Regions from separate parts of the Vibrio sp. SCP2 genome, predicted to be linked through region 1. Evidence: predicted binding sites of a transcription regulator. Region 1 holds the regulator's gene; each other region holds the start of a gene.
The links. The regulator PurR, encoded in region 1, represses purine synthesis genes. The targets are predictions, from matches to a motif close to TNANGNAAACGTTTNCNTNA.
Positions count from the first base shown of each region.

Region 1 (5,705 bases):
AAAGAGATTGCAGCGCTGCATAGCGACAAGTTTGTTTTTGTTGAGGCGTATGACAATGAGTTAGCGCATTTGGTTGAAGCCGGATCGGACTTCTTTGTTATGCCATCTGAGTTTGAGCCTTGTGGTTTGAATCAAATCTACAGCATGGCTTACGGAACGCTACCTATCGTTCGCGGTGTTGGTGGTTTGCGCGACAGTGTCAATGACTATGATGCTGAGCCTGAAAATGCAACGGGATTTGTATTTGATGAACCAAAACCAAGTGCTTTGCTTAATGTGTTGCAGCGTTCTTTACTGCTACACGCGCAGCAACCTAACGAAGTCAAACGCGTTCAACTGTATGCAATGGAGCAGAATTTCTGTTGGAACAAATCGGCGGATCAATACCTATCCTTGTATGACAGTGCGTTGAGCAAAAATTAATATGAAACTGGGCGTCCTTAGGGCGCCTTTTTTGATGGTTACTTACACTTTTAATAAAAGAATAATTAAGAATTGAGGTAAATTGACGTAAATCCCCCTATGTTTATGGTACTCTCCGTAACCAATTTTATTGCTGAGTAAACCCTTTTCGATATGAGTGATACCTTGCTATTCCACAAAACCTTTACCCATCCTACAAGTGATGAATGGGTAGTCTTTGTGCATGGAGCAGGGGGAAGTTCCTCAATTTGGTTTAAGCAAATCAAAGCGTATAAACAGCACTTTAATCTATTGCTTATCGATCTTCGTGGTCACGGTAAGTCGAATCAATTGATCAAAGAGTTGATGGCAAACCGCTATACGTTTCAGGCGGTGACAATGGACATTCTTAAGGTGCTCGACCACTTAAAGATACGTTCGGCCCACTTTGTTGGTATGTCTCTCGGCACGATAATTGTTCGAAACCTAGCGGAACTTGCAACAGATAGAGTCAAGTCTATGGTGCTAGGTGGCGCTGTAACGCGATTTAACGTCCGTTCGCAGATATTGGTTAGGCTAGGTGGCATGTGCAAACACGTCATCCCTTACATGTGGTTATACAGCCTTTTTGCTTATATTGTGATGCCGCAGCGTACTCAGAGGGAATCAAGGCACTTATTTATCCGCGAAGCCAAGAAGCTTTGCCAGAAAGAGTTTAAGCGTTGGTTTATTCTCACTTCGGAAGTTAATCCACTGATGAAGTATTTTAAGGATAGAGAACTGCCTATCCCAACGCTCTATTTGATGGGGGAGAAAGACTATATGTTTATTCAGCCTGTCAAAGAGATGGTTGCTGCACATCGCAAGAGCAAGTTACTTGAGATTGCCGATTGCGGCCATGTATGTAACGTTGAGCGCCCAGAAGAGTTCAATCACCATTCGATTTCATTTATTCAGCAGCAAATTGAAGCGCCTAAAATCGGTTAAGGTGCTGCTTGTCCGCATTGCCAACATGCGCCAAATTGAGGCTCGTTCATTTCCCCACATTGGTTGCAACGCCAATTACTGCCAACATCCGCATTGTTAAACTGCTCGATAACCGTATTGGCGTGCTTGGCTTGATCTGGGTCGAGTAGCCAGACATAAGGTTCGCTGCTCTCGCCAAAAGGTATTTCACCTTGGAGCCCAAACACGCCTTCACCACGAACTTCACACTCAATCTGTTGAGACTTAAGAAGCTCACAAACAATGTGAGCTTCAGTAGGTGTCGATGCAGAATATATCCTCATTAAGCATTTCCATTTGATGTTGAAGGGGAGCTCTTAATTTTCGCCATGACCCATTTAGCAATCACCGGGAATAAGCCGAGAAGTGCAAAAGAGGCTAAAACGGTTGGAGAGACGATACCCGACAAGCTGTCAATTTGAGCCAGTTGTGTCCCGGCATTTAAGTAAACGGCTGTTCCAGGCAACATACCGAGTTGACTCACCAAATAGAATCGAGCCGTCGCGATAGGTGTTAAACCCATTAACAAGTTGATGAGGAAGAATGGGAACACTGGAATTAATCTCAGTGAGAACAGATAAAATGCGCCATCTTTTTCAACGCCTTGGTTGATGGCATTGAGCTTTTCACCAAATTTGCTTTGTACCCAATCACGCAACAAGTATCGGCTGCTCAAAAATGCGAGTGTTGCACCTATGGTGCTAGCGAAAGAAACTAGCAGTAAGCTCGTCCAGAAACCGAAAAGGGCAGCACCCAAAAGAGTCACGACCGCAGCGCCAGGAATAGAGAAAGCGGTGATGGCAACATAGGCGATAAAATAGCTAGCAGCTGCAATAGTAAAGTTGTCAGCGATAAATGCTGCAAGCTCTGCTTGTTGGGCTTTAGCGTTTTCTAGCGTGAGATACTGGCCAAAATTAACGCCAAGCAAAACAATCAAAGCGACGAAAACAATTCCTAGGATGATCTTTTTATTCATGTTGAGCAGCTCCATTTAATTTCATGGATATCAAATATTAGTGTTACTAGACAAGACAGGGAAAGCAAGCGACAAATTTCAAACTGCAGATAAAAAGCAATAAAAAAAGTCAGCACTAAGGCTGACTTCTTCTACATATATTGTATTGGATTAGCTGACTTGCGTTAACAGCTCCTGACGTCGGCTTTGTGGGATTACCGACCAGTGTGTGCCTTTAATTGCGCCTTCTAAAGCCCAGAGAAGTTCGATGTTGACATCGGCAGAGTGTGTGGACTGTATAGCCTTAAAAGCGTGTACGGCACCCACTTCTTCTAGGTTTTCAACCGTGTCTATACCTGCTTTCTTGAGCATACGCTCAGTCGCTAACCTTAAGTTCGGCAGATCCTTCAAACGGTTCGGCTTCGCTTGCGATTGGGTTTGCTTCTCTTGGTTTGCTGCTTTTAAAGCGACAGTCGCAATCTTTAACGTTTTACCTGCGTCTGCTGCCCAGTCATCACAAAGCGCAAAATACTTCGTCACTACGGGAAAGCCGCGTTTTTTGTATACGTAAGGTTCTAGCCCTTGAGATTTAAACTGTTTAGCGAGAGCCGCGTCCGCGCGTACGTGAAGCTTATCGTTGACGACAAGTGCGAACATAGTGTCATCAGCAAAAATGCCAAAGCCACCAAACATTGAGCGAGACTTGATATGTCCTAGCTGCTCAAATAAACGCATTGAGTCTTTTAGTATTGGTTTATCCATGCTGTGTTTTCTCGGTGTATAAGTATACGCCACCAATGCAGGTCCGAGAGATTAGCAAAATTATGCAGAGACATTGTCAGTAAGGTGTCATACGAGTGCAAGTAAAAGCGGTATGACAGTTTGCATATTCGCCATCGGCAACCCCGCTACCAGACAATAAATTGTTTAAGGCCGGAGGCTTTGCGTCCCATCCTTTCGGAATGGTTTGCCCTGTTCGTGGCATTAATCGAACACTTTAAGAATAAATAAATTCTGCGCAGAACATCACGTTTGTATAGGATAAATGTGACATTGGTTCAATAAATAGAGGAGAGATATACGCTTAGCCAATAGTACGGCTACTAGCTAAGCGTCTGACTTAAGGTTATTTATTTAGATTACGAACGGTATTACGCTCAACAATCTCTGGGTGCATCTCAAACACGCGTTTTTCGTGCTCTTTGTCTTTAATTCGCTCAAGAAGAATTTCAAAGGCATTCTTACCAACACGACGTTTGGGTTGGTGAACCGTTGTAAGTGGCGGAGAGAAGTACTCGGCCAGTTCAATATTATCGTAGCCGATTACTGAGATATCTTGAGGTATTTGAATGCCTTTCTGTTGTAGACGGCTCATTAAACCAAGTGCCATGGTGTCATTAAAACAGAACACGGCTGTTGGCTTTTTATCCATTGCAACAATTTTATCTGCCGCCAATACCGCTGTATCACATTCGAAGTTACCTTCAAGAATCCAATCTTCATTTACCGGTAGTTCCGCTTCGGCCATGGCACGCTTAAAGCCACTAATACGCTCAACACATGCTGCTTTTTCGAAGTGACCACTTAAACAAGCGATGTCAGTGTGACCACGTTCAATTAGGTATTTGGTTGCTAAGTAGCCGCCTTCTTCTGAGTTATCGATGATCTTATCTGCTTGAGAACTTTCTGGGCCCCAATCCATAACTACTTTTGGAATATCTTTGTGGCGATCAAGCATTTCGCTCAGCTCTTCGGTCAGGTCTGAACACATCACTAAGATGCCATCTACGCGCTTTTCAGCCAGCATGCGAATGTAGTCGCGTTGTTTTTCATAGATGCCGCCTGTATTACACAGAATCAAGGTGTAACCTTGGCGGTAACAGTAGCTTTCTACGCCGTCGATAACTTCTGAGAAAAATAGGTTCGTCGATTGCGTCACTAACATACCGATTGTACGAGTAGTGTTGCACTTAAGACTACGAGCAACTGCACTCGGTGCATAATTAAGCTCGGTTACCGCTTCCATCACTTTTTCTTGTGTCGCTTCGGCAACAAAGCGTGTTTTGTTAATCACGTGAGACACAGTGGTTGTTGAAACACCAGCAAGGCGAGCAACGTCTTTAATAGTGGCCATAAATTTTGTCCTGTCGATGACTGCCACGAGAATATATTCAGTTTAGAATAAGTTGGCAGAAAGTATCAGAAACACAAAAACCGCTCTTATTTAGCGGTTTGTATTTGAATAGTTCATTTTTATCGTTTGCGGTCACGATTTTAGACCGCAATCCGACTTAGGGCAAACACATTTCTTCGAACTGACCTGTGTCAGTTCACATTGTCAGACTCTATTCACCAATTAAGTATGTGCAATCTAACTCTAAGAATGCCACTGTGAGAGAAGCGATCGCCGAGTAAAAACCGAACTCATCGAGTGTTTGACACTTAGCTGAAAACTTAGGGGTCCAACTTAGAAGGTGCTGACGAATGAAGCCCTCTTGCTCGATCAGTGCTTCTTCAATATGACGCTCTTGCTCAAGCTCATTAGAGCGAATGATGAGGTTGCCGAGAAAATCCAGCTCAATGGCAATATGGTCAGCAGGTTCATTTAAGCCTTCATCGACAGCAACACCATGCTCTAGCATTAACGCTTCCATCTCTTTCGCTGGTTTGTCGTTAAGCAGGCCAGTCTCTCCAATGTACATTGAAGCGTAAGGTAGTGCAGAGTCGCGGTCAGACTTCAAAAATAGATCACAAAAATCAGCAGCAAGCTCTAGTTGTGCATCTTCGCGATCGATTAAGCGATTAAGTGCATCAATGACACGATCAATCGACGGTTTAAGAGCGGCATTCTCGCCAAGGCCAGTAAGGAAAGAGCGGATTTGAGCTGAATGGTACTGCTCAAGGTTCTCTTCAGTTAACTCTTTGGCGTAAAGGCTTGAAAGCCACCAATAGATTTCCGCACGTTTCTCGTTGAATGCTTTGATTTCTTGCATTAGGTATCACTCCCAAAATAACTACCTATTAGTGTAACTAATAAAAATGAATAGCGGTAATGGCTTACGTGACAATAAAAGATGAATTATGAGCATTTATTAACAAAGGCGGCGGTTTTGTCTTGAATCAATAAAAAATCATCTTTCTCGTTTTTAAAGTGATAAATACTAGAAATGTTACTATTTATGAATAGAATAAATGATAGAACTATTCCCAATGCAAATTAAGTGGTGCAGATGAGTTATCACGTACTAGTAGTAGAAGACGACGTAGTGACTCGCAGTAAGCTCGTTGGCTACTTTCAGAATGAAGGTTACCAAGTCAGCGAAGCAGAAAGCGGCGAGCAGAT
Region 1 is NZ_JCAFVV010000003.1:408,131-413,835, reverse strand. It holds gene glgA (glycogen synthase GlgA) at 1-423, shown strand, start outside; gene AC5O63_RS13015 (alpha/beta fold hydrolase) at 577-1,389, shown strand; gene AC5O63_RS13010 (putative signal transducing protein) at 1,386-1,691, opposite strand; gene AC5O63_RS13005 (TVP38/TMEM64 family protein) at 1,691-2,383, opposite strand; gene AC5O63_RS13000 (TfoX/Sxy family DNA transformation protein) at 2,534-3,124, opposite strand; cyclic di-GMP riboswitch class I at 3,258-3,344, opposite strand; gene purR (HTH-type transcriptional repressor PurR) at 3,489-4,496, opposite strand; gene torD (molecular chaperone TorD) at 4,708-5,355, opposite strand; gene torR (two-component system response regulator TorR) at 5,593-5,705, shown strand, end outside.

Region 2 (5,705 bases), on a different contig from region 1:
CGGCAACGGTTTTATTAAGGCGTTTTGACTGCATTTTACGTCTAAGCATAAAACAACCTCCTATTGTGGTTAAAATAAAATCAATCACGAACGGTATCGAAGGTAACTGATATTCAGACGGTTAACGTCTTATACCTGCTCATTGTTACGATTTTAAGAAAGTTCGCAAGTGATCTTCGACACGATATTATATGTGGGCGAGGTAGAGGGAATTCAAGAGCGCAATCTTTAAACAACATTGCGCTCTTAACAGTGACTATTCGTTGCTGCTTTCACTTGCAGAAACAGGCTCTGCCGCTGAGATAGACATGGCGTCTGAGATTGCAGTTTCAGGCACTTGAATTACAGTAAGGTCGTCTATGCTTACGTCGTCGCTAGAGGGCGTCTGCTGCTCAACATGACCAATGATGCTTTGGTAATAGCGACGGATATTTTCTACGTAATTACGCGCTTCATCACCGCGGGCAAAACCATAACGAGTTTGGCTGTAGTATTTCTTTTGACGCAGCAGTGGCAGACGGTCTTTTACATCGGACCACGCATCTGGGTTCCCGCCCTGACGTTTAGTCAGGCGTCTTGCATCCATCATATGTCCATAACCCACGTTATATGAAGCCAGCGCAAACCAGATCTTTTCGTGCTCTTCAATCGAATCAGGAATGCGATCGACCATTCTACGCAGGTACTCTACACCGCCGCGCACTGATTGCTCAGGATCGAGACGGTTAGTCACTCCAACACTTTTTGCCGTTGGTAAGGTCAGCATCATCATACCGCGTACACCAGTCGGAGATTTTGCCACCGGGTTCCAGTGAGACTCTTGGTAAGCCAATGCTGCGACTAAGCGCCAGTCAAATTCATCTGAATACTTCTTAAATAAAGGCGACCATTTAGGCAGTTTGGAATCGAGTGCACGAATGAAGGCGCGAGTATCGACATAATCAAAGCTGCCAATGTGGCCAATGTATTTCTCTTCTAAAGAAGCAAGATGTCCCGATTGATTAACCGCACCGAAAAACTCAATCAATAAGCCATATAAGCTTTCATCCTGAGAAGGGCGCAAGAACCATGAGATAGGTTGGTCTTCAGTCAGTTCGAATGCTAAAGCAATATCAGGGTAGATACGTTGTGATAATGAAACCTCGACCGAATCTGCGACAGTGAATCTAAGTTCCCCTTGAGAGACGGCTTTAAGCAGATCGTTAACGTCAGCATTGGGGTCGATATGGTAAGAAAATTCTGGGTGCTGAGCCTGAATGTCGGTCAGAGTCTTATTGAAGTGAGAATCTCCAACAATACTCAAAACGTCTTTTCCTTCATTTTTCTCAATCAATTCAGCCTGCTTTGCAAGCAACTGCTTTAAGTTTCTTGGACGCCAATTGCCTTTTTTGTAGACCACTTGTTGGCTTACGTAATAGTAAGCAGGGCCTGGACGAAAGTTTTTGAGCCTTTCTGGAGATTGACTCAGCCCCGCGGCAATGATGTCGATCTCTCCTTTTTCTAGAGCAGGGTAAAGGCTAGAAATACGATAAGCAGGCTTCATTTCAAGCTGAACGCCCAATTCATTGGCAAACTCCCGCGCCAATTCATAATCGAGACCCGCAGGGCCATCTGGGCCAATGTAATACGATAGTTGATTATTGAGTGTGCCCACGCGCAGCACGCCACGCTCTTTAATTAAGTCGAGTTCACTTTTAGGTTCAGACTCTATTTGACAGCCAGAAAGCAGCAAAGCGGCAAACATAATTAGGCTCAGTGACTTAAAGTGACTTATATAATACTTCTTCATTAACAACGATCTCATACATCCAGTACGGCATTTATATCAAAGTGTCATAACAAGGCAAGCCAATCAGTGACTAGGCGAGATAAGAGTTCTTAAATTCTTAATCTTGCTGTATTTCAAAATTGACAAAAAAAATGACGCAAACGGTTGCTTTTGGTGTTACATCACAAAAACAATTGCTATATAATGCGCTCGCATCAAAGAGGTGGAATCGGCATAGGTTTGAAAAACCTTCGGGAATAGCTTCGAAGAAAATACAGTAACCCACTGAATTTATTCCAATATCACCTTAATCAATTGCATGAGAGACCTAAGCGCATGAGAATTTTTCGTGGCTCCCCAGCTCTATCTGAATTTCGTGTTAACAAGCTTCTAGAGCTTTGTCGTGAACTAGGCCTACCTGTAACAGGTATTTACGCTGAGTTTGCACACTTTGCTGATCTAACGACAGACTTAGATGCGTCTGAAGTTGAGAAACTAGAAAAACTACTGACTTACGGTCCAACAATTGAAGAGCACGAGCCAGAAGGTCTTCTTCTGCTTGCTACTCCTCGTCCTGGCACTATCTCGCCTTGGTCTTCAAAATCGACTGACATTGCTAATAACTGTGGTCTAGATAAAGTGGTTCGTCTAGAGCGTGGTACGGCTTATTACATTGAAACGTCTGCTGAACTGACAGAGCTTCAATTAGTCGAGCTTAAAGCAATTCTTCACGACCGCATGATGGAAGTGGTTTTCACTGATTTTGAATCTGCACAAGCACTTTTCCAAGTGGCAGAGCCAGCACCAGTGGCGGATGTTGACCTACTTAAAGGCGGCCGCGCCGCGCTTGAAAACGCAAACGTTACCCTAGGTCTTGCACTTGCTGATGACGAAATCGAATACCTTTACGACGCGTTCGTCAACAAGCTAGATCGTAACCCAACAGACATCGAGCTGATGATGTTTGCACAGGCGAACTCGGAGCACTGTCGTCACAAGATCTTCAACGCAGACTGGACTATCGACGGCGTTAAGCAAGAAAAGTCTCTGTTCAAGATGATCAAAAACACATTTGAAACCACACCAGAAAACGTGCTGTCTGCTTACAAAGATAACGCAGCGGTAATGGTAGGTTCGGATGTTGGCCGTTTCTTCCCGAACCCAGAAACACGCCAGTACGGTTACAACCAAGAAAAAGCCCACATCCTAATGAAGGTGGAAACGCACAACCACCCAACGGCTATCTCTCCTTGGCCGGGCGCATCTACAGGTTCTGGTGGTGAAATCCGCGACGAAGGTGCAACAGGTATTGGCGGTAAGCCAAAAGCCGGTCTAGTTGGTTTCACGACATCTAACCTACGCATTCCTGGTTTTGAACAGCCATGGGAAACAGACTTCGGTAAGCCAGGTCGTATCGTTAACGCACTGGATATCATGCTAGAAGGCCCACTTGGTGGCGCTGCGTTCAACAACGAATTTGGTCGTCCAAACCTACTTGGTTACTTCCGTACTTACGAAGAGAAAGTGAACTCTCACGCTGGTGAAGAAGTTCGTGGTTACCACAAGCCAATCATGATTGCTGGTGGTATGGGTAACATCCGTGACGAGCACGTGCAGAAGAAAGAGATCCCAGTCGGTGCAAGCCTAATCGTTCTTGGTGGTCCTGCAATGAATATCGGCCTTGGTGGCGGCGCGGCATCTTCAATGGCGTCTGGTCAATCAGCAGAAGATTTAGATTTTGCTTCAGTACAGCGTGAGAACCCAGAGATGGAACGCCGCTGTCAGGAAGTGATCGACCGTTGTTGGCAGCTTGGCGACGAGAACCCAATCGCATTCATCCACGACGTGGGTGCGGGCGGTATCTCTAACGCACTTCCAGAGCTTGTAGACGATGGCGAACGTGGCGGTATCTTCCAACTGCGTGATGTTCCAAACGACGAACCGGGTATGAGCCCACTTGAGATCTGGTGTAACGAATCTCAAGAACGTTACGTAATGGCGGTTGCACCAGAGAACATGGAAGTATTCGATGCGATCTGTAAGCGTGAGCGCGCACCATACGCTGTAGTAGGTGTGGCAACGGAAGAGCGTGAACTGAAACTTGAAGATTCTCACTTCGACAACACGCCAATCGACATGCCAATGGATGTGCTTCTAGGTAAGACGCCTAAGATGCACCGTGATGCGAAGACGCTAAAAGCGAATAACCCTGCAGTTAACCGTGACGGCATTGAGCTAAACGAAGCGGCAGAGCGTGTGCTACGTCTACCAACGGTTGCGGAGAAAACATTCCTTATCACGATCGGTGACCGCACGGTGACAGGTCTAGTGGCGCGTGACCAAATGGTTGGCCCATGGCAGGTGCCAGTAGCAAACTGCGCAGTAACAGCAGCAAGCTACGACACTTACCACGGTGAAGCGATGTCGATGGGTGAGCGTACGCCAGTGGCTCTACTAGACTTCGGTGCTTCTGCTCGTCTGGCGGTTGGTGAAGCAATCACGAACATCGCAGCGACAAACATCGGTGATATCAAACACATTAAACTGTCTGCGAACTGGATGTCTCCAGCTGGTCACCCTGGTGAAGATGCAGGTCTTTACGAAGCGGTGAAAGCTGTGGGTGAAGAGCTATGTCCAGCACTTGGTCTAACGATCCCTGTGGGTAAAGACTCAATGTCGATGAAGACCAAATGGGAAGAGAATGGCGAGCAGAAAGAAGTAACATCTCCGCTATCTCTAATCATCACTGCGTTTGCTCGTGTTGAAGATGTTCGTAAGACAATCACTCCTCAGCTTCGTACAGACAAAGGTGCTTCAAGCTTAGTACTTATCGACCTAGGTAACGGTCAAAACCGTCTAGGTGCAACAGCTCTAGCGCAGGTTTACAAGCAGCTTGGTGATAAGCCAGCAGACGTAGACAACGCTGCGCAGCTAAAAGGTTTCTACGAAGGCGTTCAAACTCTAGTTGCGAACGATCAAGTAGTGGCTTACCACGATAAGGGTGATGGCGGTCTATTCGTTACTTTAGCTGAGATGGCATTCGCAGGTCACTGTGGTGTTAAAGCTGATATCGCTGACCTAGGCGACGACGCTCTAGCTGCACTATTCAACGAAGAACTAGGCGCAGTACTTCAGGTTAAGAACGAAGATTTAGACGCTGTACTTTCAACGCTAGCAGCAAATGGTCTTGAAGCATGTTCACACGTAATCGGCTCTGTAGAAGCGTCGGACGAGCTAGTGATTACTTCCGGTGAGGCAGTAGTTCTTGAGCGTAACCGTACTGAACTACGTACTATCTGGGCAGAGACAACGCACAAGATGCAAGGTCTACGTGATAACCCGGCATGTGCTGACCAGGAGCACGAAGCGAAGAAAGACAACTCTGACCCAGGTCTGAACGTTAAGCTAAGCTTCGATGTGAACGAAGACATTGCAGCACCTTACATTGCTAAAGGTGCTAAGCCTAAGATGGCAATTCTGCGTGAGCAGGGTGTTAACTCTCATGTTGAGATGGCAGCAGCATTTGACCGTGCTGGCTTTGAAGCAACTGATATTCACATGAGCGACATCCTAACGGGTCAAGCGGTTCTAGAAGAGTACCAAGGCCTAGTGGCTTGTGGTGGTTTCTCTTACGGTGACGTACTAGGTGCGGGTGAAGGTTGGGCGAAATCTATTTTGTTCAACGAGCAAGCTCGTAATCAGTTCCAAGGCTTCTTCCAGCGTGAAGATACTTTCTCTCTAGGTGTGTGTAACGGCTGTCAGATGCTATCAAACCTGAAAGAGCTAATCCCAGGTGCAGATCTATGGCCACGCTTCGTACGTAACGAATCTGAACGCTTTGAAGCTCGCTTCAGCCTAGTGGAAGTTCAGAAGTCTGACTCTGTATTCTTCGACGGCATGGCAGGTTCTCGTATGCCAATCGCAGTTTCTCACGGTG
Region 2 is NZ_JCAFVV010000008.1:127,201-132,905, reverse strand. It holds gene AC5O63_RS18600 (hypothetical protein) at 1-49, opposite strand, end outside; gene mltF (membrane-bound lytic murein transglycosylase MltF) at 257-1,789, opposite strand; gene purL (phosphoribosylformylglycinamidine synthase) at 2,105-5,705, shown strand, end outside.
Region 2: the regulator PurR is predicted to act here: its motif matches at 1,922-1,941, upstream of purL (phosphoribosylformylglycinamidine synthase).

Region 3 (5,705 bases), on a different contig from region 1:
GTAGAAGATCAGAGCAAGTAGAATTAAGCTGCATCCAATTAACTTGTTGCGTGATAGTTGTTCTCCATACCAGAGAATACTCAGGACAACCGTCCAGATTGGTTCCAAAAGCATGATAAGCGCAGCGTTGGCAGGGTTACATCCCTTCTGCCCTAGTGTTTGCATCACGTATCTAAGACTGGTGGCTAGCAGCGCGCTGAGAGCAAACCAACCCCAAATAGACGCTTCAACACTTTCAGGTATTGTTTCAAATAGTGACGAGGCAACCAGTGCCAGAACTCCGGTTACAAACAGTTGAATGCAAGTTAGCATCAAAACAGGAATTTTCTGCGCGAGCTTGCTGTTCACATTGAAGTGAAGCGCAAGAAGACAGGCATTGGCAAGAAACCACAATTGCCCTGCTGAGCTTTTCCACCCATCCGTTAATGACAGCATTGCTAAGCCAGCGATAGCAATCGGCATCGAAACCCAAAAGGCTCTTTTCGGTCTTTCTTTGTAAAGTACCCATGCAATGATTGGCACAATGATCATCGAAAGGCTGACAATAAATGCCCCTTCACCGAGCGTCTCACTGATAGAAATTGCATAAACCCAAGTCAGTAGCGCTAACGCCAGAATGCTACCTCCTCCTATGGCTTGAAGTAGCAATTGGGTTGTTAAGTCCCTAAAGCGCTTATAGCACAGTGGTAACAAGCAAATAGAAGCCACAACAAAGCGCAACCCAACAAAACCAAATGGGGGAAGACCTTGTATTGCTTCTTTGGAGAAGATCCAGCCTAAACCAGCGAGTGCAGTGGTGAAGAACAGAATCCAGGCAGCTTTACTTTCAGCGTTCAATTTACATCTCTCTAAGGTCTAACGACCTATCTATTTTATTATTAATATCCGACTGATAGTGTCAGATTTAGGCTGTAATGGCTATGAATTATCTATCCAAAATTTCAGCGAAGGAGTAATCTGTTCTCTTTCCATCATTGAGAAGAAAATATGATTATTGTTGGACATCGCGGAGTCGCCGGTCGCTACCCTGAAAATACAAAATCGAGTATAGAAGCGGCCATTAACCTCGGGCTCCATTGGGTTGAGGTAGACGTACAACCCACAAAGGACGACCAACTTGTTATCTGTCACGATCATACAATTAATCGATGCAGTGACGGTTCCGGTCGAATCGATAAACTGACTCTGAAGCAGCTAAAGCAGTATGACTTTGGCGCTTGGTTTAATACAGAGTTTGCTAATCAGCGCCTTCTCACACTAGAGGAACTTCTCACCTTAGCTAAAACACACAACTTAAAACTCAACCTTGAGATAAAAGTAGACCGCCATGATGCTCAAAAAGTGTGTGAGTTGCTCAAAGAGCAATTAGCCAAGAGTAATGTTGCTCCTTGCGATGTTGTGCTTTCAAGTTTCAGTCATGCAGTGATACGTCAACTTAGCCAATCGCTCCCGCAATATCGACTTGGTGTCTTGTGTAACCGTCTCGACAAGAAAACCAAAGCTCTCCTTAAAGAAGTCGATGCGTTTAGTTGCAACATCAACTACCGCTGGGCTAACAAGCAGCAGATTGAACAACTCAAGCGTGACGGATATCAGGTATGGAGCTACACCGTCAACAACCCGAACTCACTGAAACACCTCCCTAACCTAGACGCGATTTTTAGCGACTTCCCCGAGCGATTCTTATAGCGCTACTGACGATCTGACATACAGTGCTATCCAGTACTACTGTATAACACTGTATAAGCCATAGTGACCTGCATCACTATTTATGAATTATTTGTCAAATCTCTCTCACACCCAAAAACCTCATATTTATTATATATATCAACACCTTAAATAACACCTCAAACTCGCGCCGTTCTAATTCTGTTTAAATGCTGCACAAAAATGCTTGCCAACACAGCCAATAAAAACTACTGTATAACCATACAGCATGTACAAAGGAACAGTAATTATGATTCAGGCACATACTCAAACTCACACGTTCTCTAAATACAATGTTTTGGCTCAACCTACCGCGCCAATGAACATCGATAACGATACGTTAAGTCGCCTAGCTGGCCTTTCTGGCCAGAAACAATGGATCTTATTTACTGCTGAATGTCCTCGCCCTGACTATGAGCAGTTCGCTGCCTTCAATGTGAGCTGTAAGAAAATTATCCAGATGAAAGCTTCTCAAAAACAGTCTGAGTTTGAAATTGTTAAAAAAGCGATTGAATCAGGTAATGCCAGTGCTGTTGTTGCATCAAACAATATTCCTATGGTTGAGCAAAGCTTACTGCGCAACCATGCTATCCAATTCCAGTGTGAAGTCTTTTTCGTTGAGGGCAGAGTTAACCAGTATCACTAACAAGCTCAACAAATTCACTGTCTTTTTGCCCTACCTTGTGTGGGGCTTTTTCTTTTTTGCACCCTATTGAGCTGTTTTTCGCCATATAGAGAAAAAACAAAGCAAACGTTTGCTTTTTCTCTGGCAGCACAAAATAGTTCTGGTATTATGCGAAGCAAATAAATTATCTGCGTTGATAATTTCACCACCTTGCTAAAGTATAGGAATGTCAAAATGAGTCTCGCTGATCAAGTTCTTGCTGTTAACGATGATCTTCCAATTCGTACCGATAAACCCGTCCACAGCGGAAAAGTACGCTCTGTTTACTGGCTAACTGAAGAAGACAGCAAGCGTCTTATCCAAGAAAAAGGTTATGACGTTGCCCCTGATGCGCCTCTTGCTATCATGGTAATCAGTGATCGTATCTCAGCGTTTGACTGTATCTGGCATGCTGAAGGCGGCTTAAAAGGGGTTCCTGGAAAAGGCGCAGCGCTCAATGCGATTTCCAACCACTGGTTTAAGCTGTTCAAAGACAACGGCTTGGCTGACAGCCACATCCTTGATATTCCTCACCCTTTCGTTTGGATCGTTCAAAAAGCGAAACCAATTATGATCGAAGCGATTTGCCGCCAATACATTACTGGTTCAATGTGGCGCTCTTATGAGAAAGGCGAACGCGAGTTCTGCGGTATTGAGTTACCGGAAGGACTAGAAAAGGATAAAGCGCTACCAGAGTTGCTGATGACACCTTCAACAAAAGGTATTTTAAAAGGCATTCCGGGCGTGCCTGAAGCGGATGACGTCAACATTACTCGCCAAAACATCGTTGATAACTTCGCAGCATTCAACTTCTCTAAAGCAGACGACATTGCTCAATACGAAAAGCTGCTACGTGAAGGTTTTGTTGTAATTAGCAACGCTCTTGCAGAAATCGAGCAAATCTTTGTTGATACCAAATTTGAGTTTGGCTACGTCAATGATGCGGCAGGTAACGAAAAGCTTATCTACATGGATGAAGTAGGCACACCAGATTCATCACGCATTTGGGACGAGCGCGAATATGACGCAGGTAATATCGTAGAGAACTCGAAAGAAGGTTTCCGTCAGTTCTTGCTTAACCACTTCCCTGACCCAGACATTCTGCTTAACAAAGAGCGTATGGATGAGCGTGAAGCATTAGCGCGTGACAATGCACTACCACTAGAAGCCCTGATGGATATTTCTAAGACTTACCTCGGTATTGCTGAGAAAATCACAGGCTCTGAAATCCACCTGAGCGAAAATCCGAAGCAAGAGATCATCGATATCCTTAGCCGCGACTACGGCCTGATCGATTAAGCTCCCCCAACCGATTGCAAATGCCCTCGCTTTGAGGGCATTTTTGTTTTGATATGTTGTCGTTAATTGGATTTTCGGTTTAAAGCGAACTAGAAATCATAGAAAAGGTTGGATTGTTTATGCCTCAAAGTTTGTTTGGATAGCCCCAAAATTTCATAAGATTAATTTAGTCAACAGAGTCAATTCAACAACTCTCATTTCTAAAAAGAGTTGTATCCCCATCCGAATGCTGTAGTTCTATCGCTAGGCCATAACGTAAATAGGGTATCTTTCGCCTTGATTATGCAATAAATTGCAATCAAAATCGTAGCTCCCTTTTGGACTGGCTGAGCGCGCAAGAAGTGTATTGGTAAGTCAGAGCTCAAACTAAGCAGTAAATGTTTGCAGGTGATTTCATGAAAAAAATTTTATTAGGTGTCCTTTTCAGTGCATCGGTCTTTGCTTCCTCAAGCAAAAACGTTCCAACGATGAATGATAAGAACGGTTATGTAGAACCGTTTCAGATGTTTGATAATGTTTATTATGTTGGGGACAAATGGGTTTCATCATATGCAATTGATACAGATGACGGATTAGTGATAATTGATACACTTGATTTCCCTTATTCTAAGTGGATTCCTATCAATCTTGAGAAGCTAGGGTTAGAAGATGAGCCAATAACGCACATATTGGTAACGCATGGGCATTCTGACCATGTTGGGGGCGCTCAGTTACTTCAGAAGATGTACGGATCAAAAGTTTTGATGACAAAAAGTGCTCATGAGCTATCCATACAGCAGTCAAACAAAAGCAAAGGTGAGAATAAGTTCCTTCCACCAACCCTAGACATAGAGATAAAAAGTGATACCTCTATGGTTATTGGTGGTCATGGGTTTAAGTTCTATCTCACACCGGGTCATACCGAAGGTGATTTTTCCCTAGAATTTACAGTCAAAGATAAAGGCGCTGAACATCGTGCTTTTATCGTTGGTGGCCATAGCGTAAGTAGCAACGACCCTAAAATGATTAAACAGTTCTTGAGTAGTATGGAGAAAATTAGAAAGATTTCACTCCAGCCGCCTTTAGTAAGCGTTAACCTTTCAAACCATCCACATAAAAATTATCTATTTGAGAATAGAGAGAAGCTAGGTGCAAATGGGAACCCATTTATTAGTGAGACAAACTTCTTCATGTTCCTTAAGCAACAAGAAAACTTAGCTAAGAATAAAATAAAAGGGTTATAACAATTCTTCAGATAATGTGTAGCCTTCGCTCCTAAATTCCGAGATGACGCGACCTTACGACACCGTCATTCCTGAAACAATGCACCCACAAAAGTAAGTGTTTTCACCCTAGGAGGGCATTGTTGCCAGGAATCTACTTTAGGGGTGTGCAGGCTTATATTGGTAGATGCGTTCCCCGGACTGAGAAAAACGAAAGCCCCCTGACTATCAAGGGGCTCTTTGTATTTCATGTGCATGGAAAAACTAACACTTCGTCTAGCTAATACTATTTATCTTTACCGCCTTTATTTCCACCGCCATTGCCACCACCACGGTTACCACCGCCGCCACGATTACCGCCACCTTTGTTACTATTGCCGCTGTTTCCTCGGCTTTCGCTGCGGTTACTGTTTCCCTGACTTCGAGAACTCGATGAGCTACTTGTCACGTTGTTCGATTGTCGATTCGTTTTAAGCTCCCCTGTCCCATTACCCGGATTAGAGTACTTAGCATGTGCATTAAGCTCCTCTTGAGTGACAAAACCATCGCGATCTTTATCGAACGAAGCAAACGCACTGAGTCCGTCTCCTTCTTGCTCAGAGTCATCGCCTTCTTCCTCGTCACCGTCATCATCACCCTGACGGAACTGATTAAACTCTTCTTGCGATACCAATCTGTCACCATCGGTGTCAATGTCTTCGACACTTGGTGGCGTTTTGGTTCTGTTGCTGCCCGTCTCTTCACCCTCTTCTTCTTCCGCGTAAGCGTTAGAAAATGCCAGTGCTAACAAGACAGCAGTCAATAGCAATTTCTTCATAATCCACTCCTGATAT
Region 3 is NZ_JCAFVV010000002.1:607,423-613,127, reverse strand. It holds gene AC5O63_RS10630 (DMT family transporter) at 1-837, opposite strand, end outside; gene AC5O63_RS10625 (glycerophosphodiester phosphodiesterase family protein) at 988-1,689, shown strand; gene AC5O63_RS10620 (hypothetical protein) at 1,958-2,353, shown strand; gene AC5O63_RS10615 (phosphoribosylaminoimidazolesuccinocarboxamide synthase) at 2,567-3,670, shown strand; gene AC5O63_RS10610 (MBL fold metallo-hydrolase) at 4,066-4,893, shown strand; gene AC5O63_RS10605 (EF-hand domain-containing protein) at 5,159-5,689, opposite strand.
Region 3: the regulator PurR is predicted to act here: its motif matches at 2,451-2,470, upstream of AC5O63_RS10615 (phosphoribosylaminoimidazolesuccinocarboxamide synthase).

Region 4 (5,705 bases), on a different contig from region 1:
ACAACAATCTGCTCAACACAATATCATTACTAAGCAAGAGAGCAGTTACCCGGCATTACTTGAACAGGCGGTAGGCTCTCCTCCGGTTTTATTCGTTCAAGGAGAGGTGAACGGCTTGTCTGAACCTCAAATTGCGATGGTCGGTAGTCGCAATGCCAGTCCTGAAGGGCTCAATACCGCGCGAAGCTTTGCTCGGGCTTTGGTTGAGCAAGGTCTGACGGTCACAAGTGGTTTGGCCCTTGGCGTGGATGGCTACGCCCATGATGGAGCGCTGCAAGGAGGAGGACGTACACTCGCTGTTCTCGGCAGCGGTTTAGAAACTATTTACCCAGCTAGACATCGTGAACTTGCTAGGAGAATTCTTGATTCTGGAGGGGCGCTAGTTTCGGAGTTTCATCCTAAAGCGAAGCCTAAAGCCGATCATTTTCCGCGCCGCAATCGAATTATTAGTGGCCTTTCTGTTGGAGTGCTGGTGGTTGAAGCCGCAGAGAAAAGTGGCTCCTTGATTACGGCGCGCTATGCCATAGAGCAAGGGCGTGACGTGTTTGCTATTCCGGGTTCTATCCACGATTCAAATGCACGCGGCTGTAACCTGTTGATTAAGCAAGGTGCGTGTTTGGTGATGCGAGTTCAGGACATAGTTGATGAAATAGAGACGCTTTTACGCTGGTCTAATTCCAGTAAGCCACCGATTCAAAATGAACTTTTCGAGGAAATAGATAGTAAAGAAGAATTGCCATTTCCTCTGCTGTTAGCTAACGTAGGAAGTAAGGCTATACCAGTTGATATTCTTGCAAACAGGACCAATATACCTGTGCAGGACGTCATGATGCAGCTCTTGGAGCTTGAGCTTTCAGGGCATGTTGTTGCAGTTTCCGGTGGCTATATTCGAAAGGGGAGGGGCTAGCTATGATGATGGATATCTTAATGTATCTATTCGAAACCTACATCCATAGCGATGCAGAGTTACAAGTCAATCAAGATGAGCTAGAAGAAGAGCTTCTTCGCGCAGGCTTTCATCAAAAAGACATTTACAAAGCCCTTGTCTGGCTAGAAGAGCTAGCAGCACTGCAGCAAAGTGAAACCCACTCTGCGATTTCGGTGTGCAGCACGTCGAACTCGACTCGTATTTATACAACGAAAGAGTGTGAGCGCTTAAGTCTAGAGTGCCGTGGCTTTTTGACCTTCTTAGAGCAAGTTAACGTCCTCACGACTGAAACTCGGGAGATGGTTATTGATCGCATTATGGGCCTAGAGACCGACGAGTTTGAGCTTGATGATCTGAAATGGATTGTGCTTATGGTGCTATTTAATGTACCAGGCAACGAGAATGCATACACACTTATGGAAGAGCTGCTGTATACCAAAGAACAAGGTATCCTTCACTAACCTTTCAGAGTTGATATGAGCAATAAAATTGATCATCAGCTGTTTTCAGCCCATGAACATGCGCTAGAACACCAAGCTTGTCCTAAATGCCAAAGTGAACAGCGCGAAGGTGAACTTCACCTTCGCCACGGTAAACATGGTCCTTTCTTAGGTTGCGATCAGTACCCTGTGTGCGACTACATTAAACCCTTGCATCAGAACGACGGTCACATCGTTAAAGAGCTCGGTGTTGCTTGCCCTGAATGTGGTAACGAGCTGGTTCTTCGTCAGGGGCGCTATGGGATGTTTATTGGCTGTAGTCATTACCCGCAGTGCAATCACATCGAGTCTTTAGATCAACCTAAGCAAGAACTGCAGCAGCCGGAACACCATACTTGTCCAGAGTGCAATAAAGGCCAGTTAGTGGAGCGTAAAACTCGCTTTGGTAAGGTTTTCTATGCCTGTGACAACTATCCGAAATGTAAGTTTGCTGTCAATCAGCCGCCGATTTCAGGTCAGTGTGAGAAATGTGGTTTTCCACTGTTAGTTGAGAAGAAGCTCGCCAGTGGAGTCAAAAGGCAGTGTGCCGACCGAAAGTGTCATCACACACAATCTGAATAATAAAAAACGGCGCATCAAGCGCCGTTTTTGCTATCTATAAACTGAGTTATTGGGCGAAGTTTGCGGAAAACTCATGAACAGCAGGAAATGCTTGTTCATCTAACAGATCGGCAAGTGCACACAGTTTACGCTGCAGTTCACCGCTGTAATCACCACACACGTTAATATGACCCATTTTGCGGCCCGTACGCTTCTCTTTGCCATACCAATGAATGTGCACCCCATCCATCGCGAGTAATTCACTCGGTAAGGTATCTTCACCCAAGATATTAATCATTGAAGTTTCACGAATCAGTTTAGTGCTGCCTAGTGGTAAGCCGCATACCGCTCTTAAGTGATTTTCAAACTGACAAGTTTCTGCACCTTGTTGAGTCCAGTGTCCAGAGTTATGCACCCGTGGGGCAATCTCATTGACCAGCAAGGTGCCGTCGACATCGAAAAACTCAAGGGCTAATACACCAACGTAATCGAGCTTATTGGCGACAGCAGTAAACATCTGTTTTGCTTGTTGTTGCAGCTCAGTATCTGCGATGGCAGTAGACAGAGTCAGTACACCGTTGGTGTGAACATTTTCAGCCAATGGATAAACGGCAACGCTACCATCTTCGCTGCGTGCACCAACTAGGGAAACTTCACGGTTAAATGGCACGAACTCTTCAGCTACGATCGCTTGAGTTTCAGATGCAGCAATGCACTCGGCCATTTCCGTCCAAATGGTCTCGATTTGAGCTGGATCTTTTAAACGCCACTGACCTTTTCCATCGTATCCGCCAAGCGCACTTTTTAGCACCATAGGGATGCCAACGTGTGCAATGGCTTGGTCAAAGTCTTCACGTGTATTGATTACAAAGTACTTTGCATTGCGTACATCTGCGTCATCAAGCAACTGCTTCTCGATACGGCGATCGCCGCCTGCTTTTATCGCCTCAGTCGAAGGTAAGAACTTTCCACTTTGCTCGCAGATTGCCAGAATATCGTGAGGGATATGCTCAAACTCAGCGGTGATAACATCCGCTTGAGCGATGGCGTTTTCAAGTCCGTGGCCAATCACAGTCTGCGTGAGTGGATGAACGATATTTTTACTGCCAACGTCATATGCTGAGATATCAATATTAAGCGGCGCGCCAGCCAGTGACATCATGCGAGCTAATTGACCAGCACCTAGCACTAAAACATGCATGACTTAGTCCTCTGCAGGATTTGGGTTCGCTAAAACCGTTTCTGTCTGTTCAGCGCGGAAAGCTTCAACTTTCGCCATTACAGCTTCATCATGTGTACCAAGAATTTGCGCAGCGAGAATACCTGCATTTGCCGCACCCGCTTCGCCGATAGCCAAAGTACCAACAGCAATACCTTTTGGCATTTGCACGATGGAGTATAGAGAGTCTAGACCACTAAGTGCGCGAGACTGAACTGGAACACCTAGAACTGGCAGTGAAGTGAAGGCTGCTGCCATGCCTGGTAAGTGCGCAGCACCGCCAGCACCAGCAATGATTACTTTTAAACCACGCTCTTTAGCGCTGTTTGCATAGTCTGCAAGAAGTTGAGGGGTACGGTGTGCAGAAACCACTTTAGTTTCGTACTCAACCCCGAATCTATCGAGCATTTCTGCTGCTAGTTTCATGGTTGGCCAATCTGATTTAGAACCCATGATGATACCGACTTTCATCTCAAACTCCTTCAAAGCTGCATAGAATTGGTGAGCAAACATTTTGAGCGCATTATACGGAGATTTTATACTTAAGCAAACGTTTGCGTCGTGGTGAAATACTTAGCTTGGGAATTTATTAATAAATAGCTTTAGTCTCGGATTGAGATTGTTTGTAGACTTAAGCCTGTAGAGAATTACTAAGGTGTGACTAAGTGGAAAACTTTAATCAAGCACTGAACGCTTTGATGGATGGTGAAGTGATCGCTTATCCAACCGAAGGAGTCTTTGGCGTGGGTTGTGATCCCGATAATAGTGAAGCAGTGCGTAAGCTACTGGATCTTAAGCAGCGCCCGGTCGATAAAGGGCTCATTCTTATCGCGGCGAGTTACCAGCAGTTAATTCCGTATATCGATGAATCTCAGCTGACTCAAGAACAGCTAATCAGGGTCAAACAGAGTTGGCCAGGGCCGATCACTTGGATAATGCCATCGAGTGATCGCGTATCTCGGTGGGTATCTGGTCAACATCAATCGATAGCAGTGCGAGTGACGGATCATCCTTTGGTACAAAAGATGTGTAATGCATTCGGAAAGCCGTTAACCTCTACCAGCGCAAACTTGTCCGGTCAGCCACCATGTAAGACAAGTGAAGAAGTTTATTTGCAGTTTGGTTATGATCAGATTGCGGTACTTGAAGGCCAAACAGGTGGCAGAGAAAAGCCTAGCGAAATTCGTGATGCTCAATCACTACAAGTATTAAGACAGGGATAACCCTGCAGTAAAGGAAGTTGTATGTCAGCCATAGATAAACAAACGGTAAAGCAATTTTTAATGGATCTTCAGGATTCAATTTGTCAGCAGCTTGAAGAGGCAGATGGACAAGCGGTATTTGTTGAAGATGCATGGCATCGCGAGCCTGGAGAGAAGCTAGGTGGTGGTGGGCGTACTCGTGTGATGAAAGATGGTGCTGTGTTTGAGCAAGGTGGAGTGAACTTTTCTCATGTGCAAGGTAAAGAAATGCCAGCTTCTGCCACGGCGCATCGCCCTGAATTAGCGGGACGTCGTTTCGAAGCGATGGGTGTCTCCTTGGTTATGCATCCAAACAACCCATATGTACCTACGTCGCATGCCAACGTTCGTTTCTTTATTGCAGAAAAAGAGGGTGAGGAGCCGATTTGGTGGTTTGGAGGCGGTTTCGATCTAACACCTTTCTACCCATTTGAAGAAGATGCGCAGTATTGGCACAACACAGCGAAAGAAGTGTGCGCACCGTTTGGCGAAGGCGTTTACTCGGAGCATAAAGCATGGTGCGACAAATACTTCTACTTACCTCACCGAGATGAAACTCGTGGGGTTGGTGGCTTATTCTTTGATGATCTCAATCATTGGCAGTTTGATAAGTGTTTTGACTATATTAAAGCGGTTGGTGAGGGCTATTGCCAGGCATACCTACCGATTGTTGAACGTCGTAAAGAGACTGAGTACGGTGAGCGTGAACGCCAGTTCCAGTTGTATCGTCGTGGGCGCTACGTGGAGTTCAACTTAGTCTTTGACCGTGGCACATTGTTTGGCTTACAAAGCGGAGGCCGCACAGAGTCTATTCTTATGTCTATGCCGCCACTCGCTCGATGGGAATACGCTTACCAAGTGGAGCCAAACTCTCCAGAGGCTGAGCTGTATGATCATTACCTTAAACCGAGAGAGTGGTAATACTTTCCTCCTTATATAGATAGTGATAGGGTCAATGTTCCGCATTGGCCCTTTTTGTTTCTGATAGGTAAGGATATGACTCAGCAAATAGACAACTACGTTGTTTTTGGTAACCCAATCGCCCAAAGTAAATCACCATTTATTCATACGCTATTTGCTCGTCAAACTAATCAGTCTTTGACCTATACCACTCAGAGTCCGGCAACCGATGCTTTTGTCCAAGCTGCGAGTGAGTTTTTTGCCGAGGGTGGCAAAGGGTGCAATGTCACTGTGCCATTTAAAGAAGACGCTTTCCGTTTTGCGAATCGTGTCACCGAGCGCGCGCAGCTAGCAGGTGCAGTTAATACGCTAAAAAA
Region 4 is NZ_JCAFVV010000013.1:71,335-77,039, forward strand. It holds gene dprA (DNA-processing protein DprA) at 1-907, shown strand, start outside; gene AC5O63_RS21065 (DUF494 family protein) at 910-1,389, shown strand; gene AC5O63_RS21070 (DNA topoisomerase family protein) at 1,405-1,989, shown strand; gene AC5O63_RS21075 (5-(carboxyamino)imidazole ribonucleotide synthase) at 2,036-3,169, opposite strand; gene purE (5-(carboxyamino)imidazole ribonucleotide mutase) at 3,173-3,658, opposite strand; gene tsaC (L-threonylcarbamoyladenylate synthase type 1 TsaC) at 3,853-4,410, shown strand; gene hemF (oxygen-dependent coproporphyrinogen oxidase) at 4,432-5,349, shown strand; gene aroE (shikimate dehydrogenase) at 5,425-5,705, shown strand, end outside.
Region 4: the regulator PurR is predicted to act here: its motif matches at 3,730-3,749, upstream of purE (5-(carboxyamino)imidazole ribonucleotide mutase).